One region of the Streptomyces sp. NPDC005408 genome, then DNA from elsewhere that is predicted to be linked to it. Evidence: riboswitches for the same ligand, from Rfam matches in the RefSeq annotation. Region 1 holds a riboswitch; each other region holds the start of a gene.

Region 1 (4,203 bases):
ACGCGCCTCAGGTACCAGCCCGCGGCGCGGTCCGCGGGCCCGGTGGTGACCGCGTTGCCCACCGCGCCCGGCATCTTCTTGTCGGCGCCGGCCGAGATGTCCCAGGCCTGGCGGGACGCCTCGAACAGCGCCTGCTGGACCGATCGCGTCGTCGGCGTACGTCGCGGATCGGTCAGCGCGTCCCGCAGCGCCACCGCGCTCATTGCCGCGACCGCCATGCCCTGGCCGTAGATCGGGTTGAACGTGCACAGGGCGTCGCCCGTGGCGAGGAAACCGGCGGGGCGGCGGCCCGGGCGGTCGTAGCGGCGGCGGAGGTTCGATGTCTGGCGGAAGCCGAAGGGCGGCGTGTCCGGATCGGCCTCGCGCAGCCAGTCGTGGATGAAGGGATGCGGGAAGCGGGCCGCGAAGGCCGTGAACCCGTCCTCGTCCGTGGGCGGTTCGTCGCCCCGCAGGCCCGACAGAATCACCAGATAGCGGCCGTCCTCCAGCGGCAGCACCCCTCCCCCGTACACCTGCGAGGGATTGGGGAAGACGTAGTAACCGAGCGAGTCCGAGCCGAGGTTGTCGCTCTTGTTGCGGTAGATACGGGAGGCGTACGCGAGGCCCGTGTCGATGCCCTCCTCCTCCGGGGGCTCGGCGCCGATCGCCGACAGCCACTGCGAGGCCCGCGATCCGCGTCCCGAAGCGTCCACCACCAGGTCCGCTTCGATCTCTTGCGGCTGCTGCTCGACCGCCCGGGCACCCTCGCCGCGCCGTCGCAGCAGCACGCCCCGTACCCGGGAGGCGTCACCGAGCAGACCGACGGCCTCCGTCGACGTAACGGTCGTGATCGCCGGGTTGGCCAGGACCGCTCGCGCACCAAGTGCTCGATCTGTCCACGGGAGCCGGTGTAGATGTACGAGGTCGCCTCCGTGCGCCTGAACCATCGGCCGCTCTGCCACTGGACCATGTCCGCCGGCTGACCGATCCGTGGCGAACCCGAGGCTCTCAACTCGGAGACAAAGCCCGGCAGCAGGGCGTCCAGCGCGATCTGTCCGCCCTCGAGCAGCACATGGGCATGCCGCCCCTGCGGCACGCCCGGACGCGTCTCGGGGCCCTCGGGAAACTGGTCGCGCTCGACGATCGTCACCTTGTCGGCGTGCTCGGCCAGTACGTGTGCCGCGAGCAGTCCCGCCAGGCTGCCCCCGACGACAACGGCATGGCGCCCGCTCGTGCCCCGTCGCCAACTGCCGTTCTTCTGTGCCGTGTCCGGCATGTGTCCGCTCCTCGTGGTCAGCGAGTCGATCAGGACTGACCAGTATCCCGGTGCGGAGGGATCGATCACGAACGCCGATCAAGCCTCATCTGTCATGCGAAGGGGTGCGCGGTGCCAGACTGGGTGCCGTCACGATTGCTGCGACTGGACGATGCCGAATCGAATCGGCTCAACGACGGGGCGGGTATGACTGGGGTGGAGTTGGTGGTGGCCGCGCTGGCCGCGGCTGCTTCGGCGGGGCTCACGGACACCGCGAGCAAGCCGTCGATGCCCTCGCCTGGGCTTTACCCGATGTGCTGACGGTGGTTGCCGATGAACTTCTCTCCGGAGCGAAGACGACGGGCGGGGAATGAGCAGCCTGCGCCACCGTGTTCGCTGCCTGGCCGACCGTCGCGGCGGTCCTCACTGCGGTCGTCGTGCACCGCCGCGACGTATGAGCTCGAGCCGTCAGTAGGCGCCGTTCACATTGTCGATCGAGCCGTACCTGTCGGCTGCGTAGTTGCACGCGGCGGTGATGTTGGCGACCGGGTCATAGCTGTCCATCGACGTGCCGGGCACGTGATAAGCCTGGAACGTGGGGTCGATGACCTGGAGGAGCCCCTTGGACGGGGTTCCGGCCAGGGCGTTGGAGTCCCAGTTGTTGATGGCCAGCGGGTTGCCCGAGGACTCGCGCATGACGTTCCGGTGGATGCCGTCGTACGAGCCCGGGATGCCGTGCTTGGCCATGACGTCCAGCGACTCCTTGATCCAGCCGTCGAGGTCGTTGGAGTACGCCTTGGGCTTCGAGGCGGCGGGCTTCTTCGCTGCGGTCAGCGTGCTCGTGCGCTTCGAGCGGTCGGCCCGATCGGAGGCGGAAGCCGCCTTGGCGGCCTTCTTGCCGACGGTCAGCTTGAGGCCGGGGTGGATCATCCGCGGGTTGTCACCGATGACCTTGCGGTTGTCCTGGTACAGCTTCTTCCAGCCGCCGCTCACGTTGAGCTGGTCCGCGATCTTGGCGAGGGAGTCCCCTGCGACGACGGAATAGGTCGTGGGGGCCTTCTTCGCGGCGGCCGGCGTGATCGCCGTCACAGCCTTTGCCGCGAGAGCGGGCTGCGTCGCCGTCTGCGCGGCACCGGCGGTGGTTGCGCCGATCACCGGGAGGACGAGTGCGGCCCCGCCCGTGCCTGCGGCGACAAGGCCACGCGTCAGCGAGTTGGACTTGGGACGGCGGTGCTTACCCTTTGCGGGCATGACGAATTCCTCTCCGTCGCCTGCGAGGTGAGCTGTCGGGTTCGGGCTGGAGATGCCCGGCCGCTGTGTGGTCGCGACTTCACCCCTAGCCGTTCCGGATTTCCGGATCGGCGGCTTACCTGGGTCCCCCGCTCCTGCCGTACGTGAGTGGGTGCGGTTTACCGGACGGCGGCAGGATTCGGCGGTCCATCCGGGTTGCGGTGACCGTAAGCGAAATGGACTGGGTGAAACAAGCCCTGAATTCCGAATTGCAATCCGCGAGGCGGATCCGTCCGGAGAAAATCCGCCATCCGCCCCCAGCGGGAAACTCAACTCTCTTTCTGCAGAACGGGACTGGGCCCGGCGGCGCCCCCGTAGGCCCTGACAGACGTGACCCATTTCACTGGTGGCAGTGGGCAACTGTCCGCTTTGCGGCGGTCCGCCAGATAAAGAGAATTCACCCGACTTTCTCTAATGCGGGCATCGGATGCCATAAAAAGAGGAAATGCCCATGCAGCCCTTTTCGGACATCGTGGGCGTTATCGGAGCGGGCGGCCTGCGGCACGAGTGCTCACCACACGGCTCCGCCGCGCCGACCACCGTGCGGTGCGACGCGGCGGATCTCGCCCGAGGCTGCGTTGTGCGCCGGTCAGCCGGTGGTGCGAATGCGGTGGACGGAGTCCATGGCCTGCGCGCCGACCGCCGCCTTGTCGACGACATAGGCGGTGCCGTGGGCGACGACGACATGGTCGGTGTTCGCGCCGGTCGCAAGGTCCGCGAGAACGATTCCCTTGCGGGGGTCGACCACCGTGGTCGTCCCGGATTCCCTGTTGGCGACGAAGACATTGCCGGTGCAAGGGTCGGTCGCCGCGGCGAGGGCGCCCGCTCCCGTCGCGATCTCCTTCTGCACCACTCCCGCCTGCAGATCAATGACGGCGACGGAACCGCTCCCCTGGTTGACGGCGTAGGCGGTCCGCCCGTCGGCGGACAGCGCCACGTCGATGGTGCCCTTGCCCGCGGGGATCAGCCTGGGCTTGTCGGACGCCGGAGAGATCTCGATGAGCTGACCATTCGTCAGGTCGGCCGCGTAGACGATGCCCGTGCGCCCGTCGACAGCCACGCCCGCGGGAGTCGCGCCCGCGACGGTGACCCGCTTCTTCTCCTGGTACGTACGGCTGTCGAAGGCGACGACACTGCCGTCCTCGAGCCCGGCGGTCCACACCAGGTTGCGCTTCTGGTCGACGACGACATCGCGCGGGTGCTTCACGCCGGGCAGCGAGGCGAGGTGCTCGCCGGTGCGCTGGCTATAGACGGCAACGGAGTTGTCCAGCGTGTTGGTGGTCCACACGGTGTTGTGCACGTCATCCACCGCCACCCCGTAAATCGCTTCCCGCGCCCCGGTGGCCTCGTCCTTGAGCGGCGGGGTGTAGGCGGCCTTCACCTTCAGGGTCTCGGGGTCCACCTTGAGCAGCTGGGTCTGGGTGACCGGGGGGTATCCGACCGAGCTGGTGACCCACAGGACGTTGTTCCGTGCGGAGTAGGCGGACTGGTAAAGCCCCTGGCCCAGTTGGGCCGAGTCCACGGTGTAGGACGTCTGGTGGGTCTGGACCTGCGCCGGGGCCGCGGCCATGGCCGCACCGGCCGGGCCGAGCGCGCAGGTTGCGGATATGGCGGCGGCAAGCAGGACTCGGCGGTGAATTGAGCGGCGGCTACGGGACATGCGTGTTCCTCCAGAACAA
Region 2 (4,203 bases), on a different contig from region 1:
GCCGCAACGCATGAGAGACTGGTCTAGACAACCGCTAAGACTTGAAGGGCAACACCATGGCTGAGCGCCGCGTCAATGTCGGCTGGGCCGAGGGCCTTCACGCCCGCCCCGCTTCCATCTTCGTCCGTGCCGCCACGGCCTCCGGCGTCCCCGTGACGATCGCCAAGGCTGACGGCAACCAGGTCAACGCCGCCTCCATGCTCGCCGTTCTCGGCCTGGGCGCGCAGGGCGGCGAGGAGATCGTGCTCGCTTCCGACGCGGAGGGCGCCGACGCCGCCCTGGACCGTCTGGCCAAGCTGGTCGCCGAGGGGCTCGAGGAGCTTCCCGAGACCGTCTGAGCGGTTGTGCAGAATTCGCCCGGCGACACAGCCGCGGCCTCCCGAATTCGGGAGGCCGCGGCTGTGTTCATTTCTGCGTCCGACTCCGCGAATTCGGGCAGCAGAAAAGAAGCCCCACGAATATCTTCCCTTTGTATACGGCGCGCCTGTTAATTGCGGACGCTCGCGGTGTTTACGGCATGTTGCGAAGTCCTCACCCGCTCGGGACGGCGCAGCCGGTGCGCGGATGCGGCCCGCTCGGCATGCAGCGCGGTGAGCGCCCGTGCCCTCTCCACATCGCCGCGTGCCACCGCGTCCACGATCGCGCCGTGCTCCGCCCAGGAGTCGACGGGCTTGGCGGGCTGCTCGACCGCGTACATCCAGGCGATCTTGTGCCGCAGCTGGGTCAGCAGGGCGATCAGTCCCGGGCTGCCGGAGGCCTGGGCGAGCGTCTCGTGGAACCAGCCGCCCAGTGAGCGCAGGTCCTCGCCCTGGCCGCGGCGGGCCCGCTCCTGACCCAGCCTGACCAGGCCGCGCAGGACCTTGAGGTGCGCCTCCGTGCGCCGCTGGGCCGCGCGTGCCGCACCCAGCGGCTCCAGCAGCATCCGGACCTCCAGCAGGTCGGCGGCCTCCTGCTCGGTGGGCTCGGCGACGCAGGCTCCGGCATGCCTGCGGGTGGTCACAAAGCCCTCGGACTCCAGGGTTCGCAGGGCTTCGCGGACCGGGACCCGGGAGACGCCGTAGCGGCGCGCCAGCTGCTCCTCGGTGAGCCGGCTGCCGCGCTCGAATACGCCGGAGACGATGTCGTCGCGGATCGCCGTGCATACCGAGTGCGCGGGAATGCGCATGACCGAACCTCCGCTTTAATCCGCGCGAAACGCAGCCGATTGACGTCTGTTCGGTGACTCTATTGCAGTGGGCCGGATTTTCCGATGGCACTTCGGAATCCATGGATATCTTTTGGCCAGAGCTCCGAACGCAGAAGGCCCCGGCAGGGAGCCGGGGCCTTCTCATGTACGCGTTGTGTGCGCGTGCTCGGACTGCGTGTGCCGAGACTGCGTGTGCTCAGACGCCGACGCCGTGGGCGCGCAGGTACGCGACCGGGTCGATGTCGGAGCCGTACTCCGGGCTGGTGCGCGCCTCGAAGTGGAGGTGCGGTCCCGTGGTGTTGCCGGTCGCGCCGGAGTGGCCTATCTGCCGGCCCGGGGTCACGCTCTGGCCGACCGAGACGGTGATCGACGAGAGGTGGCCGTACTGCGTGTACGTGCCGTCCTTCATCTTGATCACGACGTTGTTGCCGTACGCGCCGCCCCAGCCGGCCTCGACGACGGTGCCGGAGCCGACCGCGTGCACGGTGGTGCCGGAGGCGGCGTGGAAGTCGATGCCGGTGTGGCTGCCGGAGGACCAGATGGCGCCGCCGGTCTTGTAGCCCGTGGAGATGTACGAGCCGGTGATCGGCGCGACGAAGGAGTTGAGGCGCTTGCGCTCGGCCTCGCGGGCGGCGCGCTCCTTGGCCTCGCGTGCGGCCTTGGCACGGGCCTCGGCCTTGCGCTTCGCCTCCGCAGCGGCCTTCGCCTTGGCAATGGCCTCGGCGGCCTCCTGCTTCTGGGCGGCGGCCTGGTCGGCGATCTGGTCGGCGAGGGTGTCAGCGGTCACGACCTGGGTCAGACCGGTGTCCTCGACGGCGGTGCTGGGGGTGGCGGCGAGCGCCGGGGAAGCGAGGGTTCCGATGACGCCGGTGGTGGCAAGGGCCGCTACGCCCGCCATGTTCGCGCTCCTGCGCGTCAGGCGGCTCGGGGCACGGTGCTTCCCGGTGGCACGGGTGAACGCCATGAAGTGGCTGGTCCTTTCCTTCCTTCTCGCCTACCGGGTTAGCTGACGGGTTCGGAGCAGGAAGGTCTCCTACGGGCCCCTCCGTACGGATACGAAGGCGTCCGATTCACCCCAGGGACTGAGTGGGTCCCCGGCTCCCCAGGCTCGCGCCTGACGGGGACTCGGCGATGGCTGTCCGATGCCGCGGATGCGGCTGGCTACTGGCGAACAGCCGGACCGACGCTAGGCGGGGCAACTTTCAATCACCAAACAGACAGGCCCTTTTGTAGTGCATGCCACAGGGCAGACAGGCAGCCTCCACAACAAACCGGACATAGCGAGGAACCCCGCCATCGCTTGGATGCCGGGGTTCCGCTTGCCTGTTGCGCCGGGTTCAGCCGGAGTTGTCCAGTTGGTGCGAGAGGCGATCAGCCGGTGACCACGGTCACTTCACCGATGCCCAGAGCCCTGACCGGCTCCTCGATCTGCGAGGCGTCGCCGACGAGCACCGTGACCAGCCGGTCAACCGGGAAGGCGCTGACGGCCGCCGCAGTCGCCTCCACGGTGCCCGTCTCCGCCAGCCGCACGTACAACTGCGCCTGGTAGTCGTCCGGGAGGAACTGCTCGACCTGGTCGGCGAGCGTGCCCGCGACAGACGCGGCCATCTCGAACTTCAGCGGCGCGACACCCACCAGGTTCTGCACCGCGACATCGCGCTCGGCATCGGTGAGACCCTCGGCGGCGAGCGTCCGCAGCACCTTCCACAGGTCGTCCAGCGCCGGTCCGGTGTTGGGGGTGTCCACCGAACCGCTGATCGCCAGCATCGCGGCGCCCGAGCCGTCGGGGGCGGACCGCAGCACCTGGCCGAAGGCCCGTACGCCGTAGGTGTAGCCCTTCTCCTCACGCAGCACGCGGTCCAGACGCGAGGTGAGGGTGCCGCCCAGGCAGTACGCGCCGAGCACCTGCGCGGGCCAGACGCGGTCGTGCCGGTCCGGGCCGATGCGGCCGATCAGCAGCTGCGTCTGCACGGCGCCCGGGCGGTCCACGATGACCACACGGCCCGTGTCGTCGGCGGTGATCGGCGGTACGGGACGGGGCGTGGCGCTGTCGCCCTTCCAGCCGCCGAAGGTCTCGGCGAGCACGGCGTCCAGGTCGACTCCGGTGAGGTCGCCGACGATCACCGCGGTGGCCGTGGCGGGCCGGACGTGCGCCTCGTAGAAAGCACGCACGGCCGCGGAGTCGATCCGGGCCACGGTCTCCTCGGTGCCCTGGCGGGGGCGCGACATACGGGCGGTGGCCGGGAAGAGCTCCTTGGAGAGCTCCTTGGCCGCGCGGCGGGCCGGATTGGCCGTCTCGTGCGGGATCTCGTCCAGACGGTTGCGCACCAGCCGCTCGACCTCGCTGTCGGCGAAGGCGGGCGCGCGCAGGGCGTCGGAGAGCAGACCGAGCGCCTTGGGCAGCCGGGAGACCGGGACCTCCAGGGAGACACGGACGCCGGGGTGATCGGCATGCGCGTCGAGGGTCGCGCCGCAGCGCTCCAGCTCGGCGGCGAACTCCTCGGCGGTGTGCTTGTCGGTGCCCTCCGACAGGGCGCGCGCCATGATCGTGGCAACACCGTCGATACCCTCGGGCTCGGCGTTCAGCGGAGCGTCGAGGAGGATCTCGACGGCCACCACCTGCTGGCCGGGCCGGTGGCAGCGCAGCACCGTCAGACCGTTGTCCAGCGTGCCGCGGTCGGGGGCGGGGAAGGCCCAGGGCCGGGGGGCACCCGCCGTCGGCTGCGGGTGGTACGTCATCGTCACGGCAGCGTCGCTCACTGGTCCGCCTCTTCCTCTTCGTTGCTTCCCTCGGGCGCAGAGACGGGTTCGTACACGAGCACTGCCCTGTTGTCGGGGCGCAGCCGGGCCTGGGCGACCGCCTGCACCTCCTCGGCGGTGACGTCGAGCACCCGCTGCACGGCGGTCAGCGCCAGCTGCGGGTCGCCGAACAGCACGGCAAACCTGCACAGTTCGTCCGCGCGGCCCGCGACGGTGCCGAGCCGGTCCAGCCATTCGCGCTCCAACTGGGCCTGAGC
Region 3 (4,203 bases), on a different contig from region 1:
GGGCACCGCCGCCCCACCGCGACTACGGCGGCTACAACCCGTACCGCTCCTAGGGCTGTTGTTCGGATCTTGCCGGGCTCGCGTGCCCTGGCACGCACTCCCCCGTAGCCCTTCGGGCACGGGAGGTGCCCCCACGCTGCGTTGTCGTCAGTCGCCGACGCTCCGCGTCGGCTCTCCCCCTGCCTTCGGCGGGGGGACCCCCATCCTCCGCCTTGCGATCGCACGCATCGCAGTGACATCAGCCGCTCCGCGGCGGGCCGCTCACTGATCCGGCCTGATCGACCGGACAGGACCTAGACCCCTACGCGGACGCCGCCGTCAGCACGGCCAGCTCGTCGTCCGTCAGCTCCAGCTCCGCGACCGCCGTCAGTGCCGGCAGCTGCTCGACCGTACGGGCCGAGGCGATGGGCGCCGCGACGGTCGGCTGCGCGGCCAGCCAGGCAAGAGCCACGGTCGCGATCTCGGCGCCGCGCGCCCCCGCCACCTGGTCGAGCGCTGCGAGGACCTTCACGCCCCGCTCCGTCTCCAGGTGCTTGCCCGCGCCCTGGGCCCGGGCGCTGTCGACCGTGGCACCGGGCCGGTACTTGCCGGTGAGGAAGCCGGACGCGAGCGCGAAGTAGGGGACGGCCGCGAGCCCGCCGCGAGCGGCGGTGTCCCGCAGATCGCCCTCGTAGGTGTCGCGGGACACGAGGTTGTAGTGCGGCTGGAGTGCGACATAGCGGGCAAGCCCCTCGCGCTCCGAGAAGTCCAGGGACGCCTGAAGCCGCTCGGCGGTGACGTTGGAGGCGGCGATGGCGCGGACCTTGCCCTCCTTCACCAGCTGGTCGAGGGCGGTGATGATCTCTTCGACGGGGACGCCCGGGTCGTCGAAGTGCGTGTAGTACAGGTCGATGTAGTCGGTACCGAGCCGCTTCAGCGACTCCTCGGCCGCAGCCTTGACCGTGGCACCGGAGAGGCCCTTGTACTGGGGGTGGGCGCCGACCTTGGTCGCCACGACGACGTCGGAACGGTTGCCGCGCGCGGCGATCCACTTGCCGATGATCGTCTCGGACTCGCCGCCCTCGTTGCCCGGAACCCAGGCGGAGTAGCTGTCGGCGGTGTCGACGAAGTTCCCGCCGGCGGCGGCATAGGCGTCGAGCACGGCAAAGGACTGCGCCTGGTCGGCGGTCCAGCCGAAGACGTTGCCGCCGAGGGCGAGCGGGAAGACGGCGAGATCGGACGAGCCGAGGGTACGGAGAGAAGTCATGCGTTGATCAACACGCTTACCGGTACGGCCTATTCCGCGCCGTACCGGTAACGCTTCCGCGTCAGACGCGTCAGAGGGGCCAGACCTCAGACCGTCAGGCCCTTGCCCCGCAGCCAGGCCATCGGGTCGATCCCGGTTCCGTCCGGCGTGTGGACCTCGAGGTGCAGATGCGGGCCCGTCACATTGCCCGTCGCGCCGACGCGGCCGATCGTCTCGCCCGTCGACACCTTCTGCCCGGCGCTGACCGAGATCGAGGACTGGTGGGCGTACCAGAGCTCCGTGCCGTCATCGAGTTCGATGACCGTGCGGTAGCCGTAAGAACCGGACCAGCCCGCCGACTTGACGGTGCCGCTGTGGATGGCCTTGAGGGGCGTTCCCGTCGGGGCCGCGAAGTCCAGGCCGGTGTGGTAGCCGGAGGACCACATCGAACCGGCCTCGCCGAAGGTCGAGGTGATCGTGTACGAGGAGGTCGGCAGGGCGTAACTCGCGGCGAGCTTGGCGAGGCGCTCGGCCTCCGCCTTCGCCGCCGCGGCCTTCTCGGCAGCGAGCTTCGCCGCCTCGGCCTTGGTCTCCGCCGCCGTCTGCTGCGTCTTCGCCTCCGCCGCGGCCTTCTCGGCGGCGACCTTCTCCGCGGCTGCCTTCGCCTCGGCGTCCGCCTCGGACTGCTGCTGGTCGGCCTGCTGGAGGATACGGGCGCGCAGCGCCTCACCGGCCGAGCCCTGCGCCTCGGGCCGGGAGCCGGTGTCCGCCGCGAGGGTCGACGAGGTGAGCGGAGCGGTGTTGCCCGCGTCCGCGTCCGAGGAGTCGTCGGAGATGAGGGAGCCCACGCCCGGCAGGGACTTGGCGTCGGGCAGGTTGTCCGCGATCGAGTCGGGGAGGGATATGGAGACCGGCGGCTTGCTTTGCGCGGTGGCCATGCCGCCCGCGCCGACCGCGGCGATCACGCCGACCCCGAGCACCGTGGAGCTGCGGGCGAGTCCGCCGCGCTGCTTCATGACACGGTGCCGGCCGCGCACCGGACGGACGGAGTCCTCGGTGGGGTTCCATTCCTCCCATGCCCGCTCTGTCTTCACTTCGACGCCGAAGAAATCAGTTTCGAAGGGTGCTTCAGGGGCAGGTTTATTGGACGCCACGGAGGCGTACTCCTTTCCTTCCTTCTCGCCTACCGGGTTAGCTGACGGGTTCGGAGCAGGAAGGTCTCCTACGAGCGCTTCCGCCGCGGAAAAGAACGGCAAAAGGTGCCCGATTCACCCCAATTGGTGGTTCCCCGGTTCCCTTGCGGGATTCGGCGCGTGCGCACGGTGCCGTCTCTTGCGACGGCTGGGACGACCGCGCTGCGTTATCGAACGTTAATAGACACCAGCGCCGGATTCCAAGCTGTTCCGACTGATCATTAACGACGTTGACACAGACGTACCCGGACACAAGCGCCCGGACTCGGGCGACTTGACCGCCCCTCAGGCAACACCCCTCACCTGACGTTGCCTCAGATGTTATGCGGAGGGATGCCTCTCGATTACATAGGGTGCCCATCTACCGTCTGGCCCATGGTCGTACACATCAGCCAGAGCGTGGCGGACCGCTATCGCGAGTTCTCCGCCGAGCAAGCACACGGTCAGTCTCCCGTGTATGAGAAGCTCACCGCCGAAATCGCCGAAGACCCGGACATCTGCGCCCTCATCGCCTCACTCCCGCCCGGCAACAAGCAGCAGCCGAATCTGCTCCTCGCCGCGGTACGCCACCTCGGCGGGCCGTACGAGACATGGCCCGCCTTCCGCGACTGGCTGCCCGCGCACAGGGACGCCGTCCGCGATGTGATGCTCGCGCGCTTCACCCAGACCAACGAGCCCGCCCGCTGCGCGACGCTGCTTCCGCTCCTGGCCGCGCTCCCCCAGCCTCTCGCCCTGATCGAGGTCGGCACCTCGGCTGGGCTCTGTCTGCATCCCGACCGCTACGCCTACCGCTACGACGACGGCCCACGGCTCGGCGAGTCCGTCGTCACCTTCGACTGCCGTACGTACGGATCCGCGCCCCCGGACCTGCCGCTGCCCGGCCGGCTGCCCGAGATCGCCTGGCGCGCGGGCATCGACCTCAACCCGCTCGACATCACCGACCCCGAGGACGTCCGCTGGCTCCAGTCCCTGATCTGGCCGGGCCGCGGCGACCGGCCGCGACAGCAGCTCGGCGCCATCGAAGCCGTACGGGACGCTCCCCGCCCCCGGATCGTCCGCGGCGATCTGGTCGAGGAACTCGCGCCGCTCGCCGCCGAAGCCCCAGACGGCGCGACGCTCGTCGTCCTGCACACCGCCGTGCTCACGTACCTCCCGCTCGCCCGGCGCGAGGAGTTCGCACGAATCGTCCGCGGCCTGCCCGGCCACTGGATCTCCAACGAGCACCACACGGTGCTGCCCTGGCTCGATGCCCCGAGGCCGCCCGACGAGCACCTGCTCACGCTCGCCCTTGACGAGCGGGCCGTCGCGTTCACGGCACCGCACGGCCAGGGCCTTCACTGGCTGGGCTGAGCGCGCCTGACCACCGGAACGGTCCTGCGGCGCTTCGGCTGCCCCTCCGCGGGGCGGCTGACCGCCAGCAGCGCCATGTCGTCCGTGGCGCCGCCGCCCGTATGCCGTCGTACGTCGGCGACCAGCGCGTCCAGCAGCTCCTCGGGCCCGGGAAAGAGCCGCCCGGCCAGCCGCTCGCCGGGGTCGTAGAAGACGCCGTTCGCATCGCGCGCCTCGGACAGCCCGTCCGTGTAGAGAAGCAGTGTGGCCCCAGGAGGCAGGGGGTGGGTGTCCGCGCGGTCCGGCCACATCCCCAGATCGCCCATGCCCAGCGGCAGGGCGGCCTCGGACGGCTCCAGGACTTCCAGTTTCCCGTCGGCATACAGCAGCAGTGGTTCCGGATGCCCCCGGTTCACAACCCGTACAACGGCATCGTCGCGCGGGATCTCGGCCAGT
Region 4 (4,203 bases), on a different contig from region 1:
GCACTTCGAGCGTGCCGCGGGGCGGCAGCGGCGGCCACGGCTGGTCGGGGTCGGCGGGCACCTCGATGCCGAGGACCTGGGCGGCGCGCAGCGCGACCCGGGTGTGGCCCTCGGGCGACAGATGGAGCCGGTCGGCGTCCCAGGCCCGCCTGTCCTGGACGGACTTGAGCGACCACAGATCGAGTACGGGACAGTCGTAGCGGTCGGCGATGGCCCGTACATGCGCGGTGTACGTGGCGATCTTGCCGCGCAGATGGCGCAGCACCGGCACGTCGCGGGTGTCGAAACCGGTCGTCACCATGACCTTCCCGACGACGCCTGTGAGGTCGGCGACCGCGCGCTCGAAACGCTCGGCCACGTTGTCCGGGTCGGTGCCCGGCCGGATGATGTCATTGCCGCCCGCGCAGAACGTCACCAGATCCGGGGCGAGTTCCTTCGCCCTGGGCACCTGTTCCTCGACGATCTGGTCGAGGAGACGCCCTCGCACGGCGAGATTGGCGTACCTGAAGGTGTGCTCCGGCATCCGGTCGTCGAGCAGGACCGCGAACCGGTCCGCCCAGCCGACGTACATCCCGTCCGGGCCGGGGTCTCCGACGCCTTCGGTGAAACTGTCACCGATCGCCGCGTACGACCCGAATCTGCCGCTGTTCTCTGTTCTCGAATCGTCTGCCACGAGAGCTAATCCTCCCCTTACGGATGTGACCTACGCGACCGTAAGGAGGGGTTGACGAGGGGTGATCTTTGCCACCGGTCAAGATTCGTCCAAGGCGGAATACGCCGAATCCCCCGCGCCGCGGGCTGCGGCACGAGGGGACGAGGTGTCGGACAGGCGTCAGATGGTGACGCCGTGCTGGCGCAGGTACGCCAGCGGGTCGATGTCCGAGCCGTAGCTCGGGCTGGTGCGGATCTCGAAGTGCAGGTGCGGGCCCGTGGAGTTGCCGGTGGTGCCGGAGAGGCCGATCTGCTGGCCGCCGCTCACGCTCTGGCCGGCGGAGACGGCCAGGGAGGAGAGGTGGGCGTACTGCGAGTAGGTGCCGTCGCTGTGCTGGATGACGACCTCGTTGCCGTACGCGCCGCCCCACCCGGCGGAGACGACGGTGCCCGGGCCGACGGCCTTGACCGTGGTGCCGGAGGACGCCGCGAAGTCGACACCGGTGTGGTAGCCGCTGGCCCACATCGAACCGGCGAGGTGGTACGGGGTGATGACCGTCGCGCTGTCGAGCGGGGTGGTGAAGCCGGAGGCGCTGGTCTGCGGGGCGCTCGCCTGCTGGGCGCTCTTCACCGAGCCGGAGTCGGAAGAGGCCTTGGACGCGGTCTTGGAGGAGGACCGGTCCCGCTTCTCCTCGCGGTGCTGCGACTTCTCGGGAGCCTTCGCCTTCGGCTTCGCGCCGAGGGTGAGCTTGAGGCCCGGGTGGATCAGCGAGGGGTTCTCACCGACCTGCTCGCGGTTGTCCTCGTACAGCTTCTTCCAGCCGCCGCGGACATCGTGCTCGTCGGCGATCTTGGAGAGATAGTCGCCCGCGACGACGGAGTACGTGGTGGGGGCGGCGGCCGGCTTGTGCGGGGCCTTGTACGCGGCCGGGGCGGCGGCCGCGGTCGCTGCCGTGTGCGACGAGGTCGCCGGGGCGATCGTGCCCGCGGCGTGGGCCCCGGTGGCGCCCATCAGCGGGATCGCGATGGCGGCGCCACCCGTGCCCGCGGCGACAAAGCCGCGCGTGATCGGGCTGGTCTTGGGACGACGGTGCTTACCCTTTGCGGGCATGGCGCATTCCTCTCCGGCGCCGGCGAGGTGAGCTGTCGGGTTCGGGCTGGAGATGCCCGGCCGCGCTGTTGCGCGACTTAACCCCGAGCCGTTCCGGAAGTCCGGAATCGGCGTACTTACCTGGGTCCCCCGCTCCTGCCACGCGTGGGTGGGTTCGAATTCCGGGCGGCGGCAGGATTAGGCGGTCCGTCCGGATTGCCGTGAACGTAAACGAGCCGAGCCGAATGGAACAAGCCACCGCAATTACGGATCACGAGCTGGCGTGATATCGCCGGAGAATTCCCGTTACGCTCCGTGGATCAATGATCTTCCCAGCCCCGCCGGACAACGGAATTCGGATCCGCCACACCGCCACACACCGTCACGAATATGATCCTGCTCACGGGTCGTGTCCCATCTCCATTGCAGACGGGGCACGATATGCCGAATCGTCCAATTCGGACAGAAGCATCATTCAATCACTATCGCCCTAACAGGCGCACTTACCTACCAGAACTGTCATTACCGAGGAATTGAGGGGCCTAGTTGTCCCTTTTCGTCCGCATCGTCCCGACCTTCTCGGCCGCGCCGACGATGCGCGCCGCCGCGGCTACGCCTGCCCCAGCCGCCTGGAGCTGCTCTCCCCGTACGCGGCGTCGCGCGACCGGTTGAGACTGCCGAGCGGACGGAAGGCATCGGTGGTCCGCCAGGGCGTGAAGGCGAGCTGCTCGATCCGGCGGGCCGTCCCCCTCGCCTGCTCGGAGTCGATGTCCTGGCCGGGGATGGTCAGTTCGGCGACCGGCACCGCGGGCGCCGTCTCCTCGTCCCACGCGTGGGACGCGTCCTCGACCGGTGTGGAGCGCTCGTCCACGAACCGCTGGAGGCAGAGCTCGAAGGCGATGTCGCCGTCGCGCAGCCGCCCGGCAAGCTCGGCGTGCAGATACTCCGGGTTCTTCCGGTCGGCCGGGACCTTGCCGCGGTCGGCTGCACCCGGCCCCGGCCGCAGCTGGTATTGCACGGGCCCGGCGCCGCCCCAGAGCACCGGCCCCTGCCCCCAGTACCGTTCCGTGGCCAGGCTGGTCACCCTGCGCCCCACCGCCCCCCGCAGCGTGCGCCGCATCCGGTTGGCCGTGCTCCAGCCGACCTCGCGCGGCAGCTTCACCAGGAGGCGCCAGGCGAACCGAAGCGGATGGGCCGCGCCGGCCATCACGGAGGCGAAGCCCACGAACTCCCGGGCGTTCGCCGCGTGCGAGGCGGGGAGGTTGAGCATGAGCAGATCGTGCCGCTCGTCCTCCGTGACCACGATCCGCACGGCGATCCCGCGCAGATCCCGTGCGGCGTCAGCCTGCGGGATGCCGGACGCGTTGGACATCCGCACCACTGCGCGGTAGGCGGCGCCGGGCTGGGCGTACCCCTCCCTCAGCTCCCGGGGCAGCTCGCCATAAAAACGCAGCCGCGCGTTGTCGACGGCGAGCGGGGCCTTGGCGTGGAAAGCGCGCACGGGCCGATTCAGTTTTCCACTGCGCTGATTCTCCGCCTGGACGCGCAGGATCTTCCGGGCCAGTTCCTCGAAGACCAGACGTTCGGCCTCGGCGCTGCCGCCTTCGTAACTCTCGTATTTCTCATGCTGCCTGGGATCGGACATCGTCCGTTCCTCCCAACCGTGGCAGGGGCTGCGACGCTACTCGGCGCTCCCGCCCACGGATACGCGATAATCGGGCCTGTTCTTCGATCAACTCCCGCTATTGACAAAGAAATCCGAAAAGGGCCGCGCCGCTGGCGGCCGGGGTGCGGCAGCGCGGGCCGGGGCCATGCACCCCGCCTGCCGTGTGCCGCACTGCCCCAGCCGCCCCACGCGCGCGAAGCGTTCATGGCCGGGTCCGGCCGGCGGCCAGGCTCTCAGCGCCGCCGCAGCCGGATCACCGTGGCGTCCATGTCGCCCTTGAGCCCGGTGTGCAGCCCGTGGTGCAGCAGTACGGAACCGCGGTGCACGGCACCGGTGTCCAGGCACTCGTAGACAGCCGTCGGATCGATACCGCGCAGCCTGAGCCGCGGCGGCTGTTCGCCGTAGTGCTGCGCCTGCAGCCAGGCGAGGACGACGGTCTCGTCGCCGCGTACGTACTGCACCGCGCTGAGCCCGCCTTCGGGCGCGCGCAGCCGGTGCAGCTCGCCGTGCTGCACCAGCGGCCTGATCTTCTTGTACAGCTCCACCCAGCGGCGCGCCTCGGCGAGCTCCTCGTCGGTCCACTCGGTGAGGTCTCCGCCGACCCCGAGCACCCCGGCCATCGCGCTGACGAAGCGGAAACGGAGCGTGCTGATACGGCCGTTGAGCTGGACATTGGGGCTGTCGGTGACCCAGGCCGCCATGACCCGCGCGGGATGCAGCTGGGTGAAACCCTGCTGGATGGCGAGCCGGTCCAGCGGGTCGGTGTTGTCGGAGGTCCACACCTGGTCGGTACGGG

What was found. A riboswitch is a leader RNA that binds a small molecule or an ion and turns the genes downstream of it on or off. The one in region 1 is predicted to bind cyclic di-AMP.
Positions count from the first base shown of each region.
Region 2: linked by a shared signal. The riboswitch ahead of ABZS64_RS07305 (M23 family metallopeptidase) and the one ahead of ABZS64_RS19645 (LysM peptidoglycan-binding domain-containing protein) in region 1 are both predicted to bind cyclic di-AMP.
Region 3: linked by a shared signal. The riboswitch ahead of ABZS64_RS18715 (M23 family metallopeptidase) and the one ahead of ABZS64_RS19645 (LysM peptidoglycan-binding domain-containing protein) in region 1 are both predicted to bind cyclic di-AMP.
Region 4: linked by a shared signal. The riboswitch ahead of ABZS64_RS38775 (LysM peptidoglycan-binding domain-containing M23 family metallopeptidase) and the one ahead of ABZS64_RS19645 (LysM peptidoglycan-binding domain-containing protein) in region 1 are both predicted to bind cyclic di-AMP.

Region 1 is NZ_JBEXEX010000019.1:60,167-64,369, reverse strand. It holds partial or broken gene ABZS64_RS19650 (FAD-dependent monooxygenase) at 1-1,255, opposite strand, end outside; gene ABZS64_RS19645 (LysM peptidoglycan-binding domain-containing protein) at 1,703-2,485, opposite strand; cyclic di-AMP (ydaO/yuaA leader) riboswitch at 2,490-2,649, opposite strand; gene ABZS64_RS19640 (YncE family protein) at 3,114-4,184, opposite strand.
Region 2 is NZ_JBEXEX010000005.1:126,337-130,539, reverse strand. It holds gene ABZS64_RS07315 (HPr family phosphocarrier protein) at 57-338, shown strand; gene ABZS64_RS07310 (GntR family transcriptional regulator) at 488-1,165, opposite strand; gene ABZS64_RS07305 (M23 family metallopeptidase) at 1,383-2,150, opposite strand; cyclic di-AMP (ydaO/yuaA leader) riboswitch at 2,163-2,327, opposite strand; gene ABZS64_RS07300 (pitrilysin family protein) at 2,558-3,946, opposite strand; gene ABZS64_RS07295 (pitrilysin family protein) at 3,943-4,203, opposite strand, start outside.
Region 3 is NZ_JBEXEX010000017.1:147,058-151,260, reverse strand. It holds gene ABZS64_RS18725 (PrsW family intramembrane metalloprotease) at 1-53, shown strand, start outside; gene ABZS64_RS18720 (aldo/keto reductase) at 302-1,246, opposite strand; gene ABZS64_RS18715 (M23 family metallopeptidase) at 1,333-2,379, opposite strand; cyclic di-AMP (ydaO/yuaA leader) riboswitch at 2,391-2,547, opposite strand; gene ABZS64_RS18710 (DUF2332 domain-containing protein) at 2,794-3,768, shown strand; gene ABZS64_RS18705 (PP2C family protein-serine/threonine phosphatase) at 3,753-4,203, opposite strand, start outside.
Region 4 is NZ_JBEXEX010000109.1:2,719-6,921, reverse strand. It holds gene ABZS64_RS38780 (SGNH/GDSL hydrolase family protein) at 1-673, opposite strand, end outside; gene ABZS64_RS38775 (LysM peptidoglycan-binding domain-containing M23 family metallopeptidase) at 833-1,762, opposite strand; cyclic di-AMP (ydaO/yuaA leader) riboswitch at 1,767-1,923, opposite strand; gene ABZS64_RS38770 (hypothetical protein) at 2,352-3,386, opposite strand; gene ABZS64_RS38765 (alpha-galactosidase) at 3,641-4,203, opposite strand, start outside.